2 regions of the Peribacillus sp. NPDC096447 genome follow, and region 2 is predicted to be linked to the other one. Evidence: a T-box and tRNA genes for the amino acid it is inferred to sense, from the RefSeq annotation. Region 2 holds a T-box; the other holds one or more tRNA genes.
What was found. The T-box of region 2 lies ahead of pheS (phenylalanine--tRNA ligase subunit alpha). A T-box ahead of a tRNA ligase gene usually reads a tRNA of that ligase, here a tRNA-Phe.
Positions count from the first base shown of each region.

Region 1: it encodes a tRNA-Phe, which carries the amino acid that the T-box ahead of pheS (phenylalanine--tRNA ligase subunit alpha) is inferred to sense. The anticodon was not compared.

Region 1 covers NZ_JBIWEV010000007.1:205,353-207,712, forward strand. The annotation lists gene ACIQZD_RS22635 (1,4-dihydroxy-2-naphthoate polyprenyltransferase) at 1-138, shown strand, start outside; gene ACIQZD_RS22640 (TraR/DksA C4-type zinc finger protein) at 285-1,034, shown strand; tRNA gene ACIQZD_RS22645 (tRNA-Glu) at 1,076-1,147, opposite strand; tRNA gene ACIQZD_RS22650 (tRNA-Ser) at 1,151-1,241, opposite strand; tRNA gene ACIQZD_RS22655 (tRNA-Asn) at 1,243-1,317, opposite strand; tRNA gene ACIQZD_RS22660 (tRNA-Ile) at 1,330-1,406, opposite strand; tRNA gene ACIQZD_RS22665 (tRNA-Gly) at 1,412-1,485, opposite strand; tRNA gene ACIQZD_RS22670 (tRNA-His) at 1,490-1,565, opposite strand; tRNA gene ACIQZD_RS22675 (tRNA-Phe) at 1,582-1,657, opposite strand; tRNA gene ACIQZD_RS22680 (tRNA-Asp) at 1,681-1,756, opposite strand; tRNA gene ACIQZD_RS22685 (tRNA-Met) at 1,763-1,836, opposite strand; tRNA gene ACIQZD_RS22690 (tRNA-Ser) at 1,940-2,032, opposite strand; tRNA gene ACIQZD_RS22695 (tRNA-Ile) at 2,053-2,129, opposite strand; tRNA gene ACIQZD_RS22700 (tRNA-Met) at 2,140-2,216, opposite strand; tRNA gene ACIQZD_RS22705 (tRNA-Ala) at 2,245-2,320, opposite strand; tRNA gene ACIQZD_RS22710 (tRNA-Pro) at 2,338-2,360, opposite strand, start outside.
Region 2 covers NZ_JBIWEV010000001.1:716,164-718,523, forward strand. The annotation lists gene pheS (phenylalanine--tRNA ligase subunit alpha) at 1-1,004, opposite strand, end outside; T-box leader at 1,063-1,304, opposite strand; gene ACIQZD_RS03575 (TrmH family RNA methyltransferase) at 1,348-2,106, opposite strand; gene sspI (small acid-soluble spore protein SspI) at 2,230-2,360, shown strand, end outside.

The sequences.
Region 1 (2,360 bases), on a different contig from region 2:
GCCATGGCCGCAATCAAAGGCTTCGTAGGCAAAACGCAGCCGATCACGATGGTCCCGGCAATGAAAGCCACGGCCCAAACGAACACCTTCTTTGGCTTACTCATGGCCATTGGATTATTCATCAGCTATCTTATCTAATCTCCGAGGACTGAGCTCATCCACTCAGTCCTTTTTTCTATCTTCCGTTCCATATTGTTTTCCTATACTCCGATTCGGGTAATAGATAATACAATCATCTTACCAATATAAAATGATATTTGGACTTTAGAAGGAGTGAATAGGAGATGGCAACGAAACAACAAACGCAAAAATTAAAAAAGGAACTGCTTCAAGAAAAAAATGAGTTAAGTAGTAGAATTCAAAATGACGAACAATCCGTTCTGGATAAAAGCCAGACGGAATCCGTAGGGGAATTATCATCCTATGATAATCATCCTGCTGACCTAGGAACCGAATTATTCGAGATGGAACGGAATCAAGCACTCGATGAGCATGCACAATCAGAAATGGAGAAAATCGACGAAGCATTGAAAGCAATGGAAGAAGGTTCGTATGGCCATTGTAAAACCTGCAATGGGGAAATCCCCATCGAGAGGCTTGAAGCGATCCCAAGCACCCTCTACTGTGTCGAACATGCCCCGGAACGGTCACTTTCACAAGACCGGCCAGTGGAGGAGGAAATACTGATTCCATCCAAGGGTGATCATTTTGAAAATCGTCATGGAATCGAAATGGTGGATAAAGAAGATAGCTTTGGGGAAGTTGCGAAATTCGGTACATCCGAAACGCCATCTGATTACACCGGCGATCATGACAATTATAATGATCTATATAAAACTGAGGATGAAACGAATGGATTTCCTGAAGACTATGAAGGATTTGCCGCAAATGATATAGAAGGGAAAAATAGAGTGGATATACCAAACAAAAAGCAAAAGGAATATGAAGATACACTGGAAGAAGCAAATATCGAATCCAATCTAGGAGACATTCCCTTTAAACAAAAAGATAGTTATATAAATGAAAAGAAATGAAAAAAAGAAGCATACATGAATGTATGCTTCCTTTTTTGTTATGACCCGTACGGGATTCGAACCCGTGTTACCGCCGTGAAAGGGCGGTGTCTTAACCGCTTGACCAACGGGCCAACTGGCGGAGAAGGAGGGATTTGAACCCTCGCGCCGCTCGCGCGACCTACACCCTTAGCAGGGGCGCCTCTTCAGCCTCTTGAGTACTTCCCCATGGCTCCGCAGGTAGGACTCGAACCTACGACCGTTCGGTTAACAGCCGAATGCTCTACCACTGAGCTACTGCGGAACAATATGAATATGGTGGGCCTAAATGGACTCGAACCATCGACCTCACGCTTATCAGGCGTGCGCTCTAACCAGCTGAGCTATAGGCCCATATTTGGAGCGGGTGAAGGGAATCGAACCCTCATCATCAGCTTGGAAGGCTGAGGTTTTACCACTAAACTACACCCGCGAAATGGGGCGACTGATGGGAATCGAACCCACGAATGCCTGAACCACAATCAGGTGCGTTAACCACTTCGCCACAACCGCCGTAATATGAAAGATATGGTGGCTCAGGACGGAATCGAACCGCCGACACAAGGATTTTCAGTCCTTTGCTCTACCGACTGAGCTACTGAGCCACATTTGTATTAAATTTAAAAAATGGCGGTCCCGACGGGAATCGAACCCGCGATCTCCTGCGTGACAGGCAGGCATGTTAACCGCTACACCACGGGACCTAATAATTGCGGGGACAGGATTTGAACCTGCGACCTTCGGGTTATGAGCCCGACGAGCTACCGGACTGCTCCACCCCGCGACGGTAATAATGAAACGATTTGCATCAAGTTTTCGTGTATATTGTTCCATCCGCATCCTTTATGTAAGGCTGTTTCAAAACAACTTGCTGCTTTTTGAAAAAATGGAGGAGGTAGAGGGATTCGAACCCCCGCGGGATTTGACTCCCCTGTCGGTTTTCAAGACCGATCCCTTCAGCCGAACTTGGGTATACCTCCACGGCTTTAAAAAATGAATATGGTGGACCTTGTAGGACTCGAACCTACGACCGGACGGTTATGAGCCGTCTGCTCTAACCAGCTGAGCTAAAGGTCCTTATATTTATTGGTAGCGGCGGAGGGGATCGAACCCCCGACCTCACGGGTATGAACCGTACGCTCTAGCCAGCTGAGCTACACCGCCAATATAATATAAGTATCTGATTGAAAAATGGTGGAGCCTAGCGGGATCGAACCGCTGACCTCCTGCGTGCAAGGCAGGCGCTCTCCCAGCTGAGCTAAGGCCCCATTCATTAAAAATCACGTGGTCGGGAAGACAGGATTCGAA
Region 2 (2,360 bases):
ACATCATTCGTATAGAAATGACGGATATCGTCCACACCGTACTTTAACATGGCAATCCGTTCCACACCGATTCCAAATGCGAATCCAGAGTATTTCTTGGAATCGAAGCCAGCCATTTCAAGGACGTTCGGATGAACGATCCCGCCGCCAAGCACTTCGATCCAGCCTGTTTGTTTACAAACGCTGCAGCCTTTACCGCCGCAGATTTTACAAGAAATATCGACTTCGACGGAAGGCTCCGTAAATGGGAAGAAACTAGGACGAAGACGGATTTCACGGTCTTGCCCGAATACTTTTTTCGCAAATACGTCCAGTGTTCCTTTCAGGTCGCTCATGCTGATGTTCTCATCGATGACCAAGCCCTCAATTTGCTGGAATTGATGGGAGTGTGTCGCATCATCGTTATCACGGCGATATACTTTTCCTGGGCAAATGATTTTAACAGGTCCTTGACCTTTATGTTTTTCCATCGTTCTGGCTTGAACAGGTGACGTGTGCGTACGCATCAGGATTTCATCCGTGATGTAGAAGGAATCCTGCATATCACGTGCCGGATGGCTTTTTGGCAAGTTAAGTGCCTCGAAGTTGTAGTAGTCGCTTTCAACTTCAGGACCTTCCGCGACGGTATAACCCATACCGATGAATAAGTCTTCGATTTCTTCCACGACACGTGTTAATGGATGATGGTTCCCCTTGTTTACCGGACGTCCTGGAAGTGTGACGTCAATCGTTTCAGTTGCTAGCTTTGCATTGACTGCCGCGGTTTCAAGTGCTTTTTGTTTCTCCTCGATCTTTGTTGCAATCGCTTCCCGTACATCATTGGCTAGTGCCCCGATTTTCGGGCGTTCTTCGGCAGATAATTTACCCATGCCGCGCAATACCTCAGTGATTGGCCCTTTTTTCCCTAAATAAGCAACTCGGACTTCATTCAGTTCTTTCAATTCGGAAGCGGCGGCAACTTTTTGCAACGCTTCTTCCTGCAGTTCTATTAAACGTTCCTGCATCATGTCTTCCTCCTTTATTTTCCTTTTGTAAAAATGAACACAAAAAAACCCCGATCCCTAAAGGGACGAGGTTTATGTATCGCGGTACCACCCTTATTAGTGCACAAAACAAAAAACTTCTGCACTCACTTCATTAAAAATAACGGCTCTTCACCGGAACATTTTTCAGACATCCTGTCTTCCCAATGCCAACTCGAAAGGTGAATTCACTTAAGCAGTGCCATAAAAATGCTTTCAGTCAAGGCATTTTCTCCCTGGATATGGTTAACTAAAGCTACTACTCTTTGTCATCGTCGTTTCATTATAAAATTCTGTTTTATTATATTATAATTCTTCGGCCGTTTCAAATCGATTTTCGTAAATGGTACATTAAAATCCCGGCAGCGATACCCACATTCAATGATTCGCTTTTTCCGTAGATGGGAATATAAAGGTTTTTAGTCGTTTTCTCCAGTAATTCCTTCGATACTCCTTGGCCTTCATTACCGACCAGGAGGGCAAATCGGGAAGACTTTTCCACTTCCTCAAATGGCGATGCGCCTTCTAATGCCGTGCCATAAACCGGTGTGCCGCCTTGCTTCAGTTCATCGATGATTTCGGAAAGGTTCCCTTTAATGACAGGCATATGAAAGAGGCTTCCTTGCGTCGAACGGACCACTTTGGGATTATACAAATCAGCACACCCTTCGCCAAGTATGACCGCATCGATTCCAGCTGCATCCGCTGTCCTGATCATCGTTCCAATATTACCCGGATCTTGAACGGCATCGATCAACAATAGCTTATCCGGATTGATGGACGCCATGCTCGTTGATTTCTGTTCACAAACCGCGGCAATTCCCTGCGGGGCTTCGGTATCGCATATCGCCTTCATAATATCATTTTTCACATAAATGAGTTCTGTGCCTTCCACCTTAAAATGGGCAGGCATTTCAGTTTCTTCATTTATGATCACTTCCAAGACGATTTCTTCTTTTAAGGCTTCTTCAACTAGGTGAAAACCCTCGATTAAATATTTACCTGTTTTATCGCGTTCTTTTTTGGTCAAAAGTTTTTTCCATTGCTTAACTTGCGGGTTTTTTACGGATTCGATATATTTCAAGGGTAAACGCTCCTTTAACTTCACACTGATTTTCCTATTATAACGCAATTCACATACATATTGCATGCGAGTTTGTGAAATGCTATTAATGTTCAGTCATTATGTGTTAGAGGAGGAATAATTATGAATTTAAACTTACGTAATGCGATCATCCAAAATGTATCTGGAAATTCGCAAGAGCAGCTGGAAGACACGATTGTCGATGCCATACAAAATGGCGAGGAAAAAATGCTTCCTGGATTGGGAGTATTATT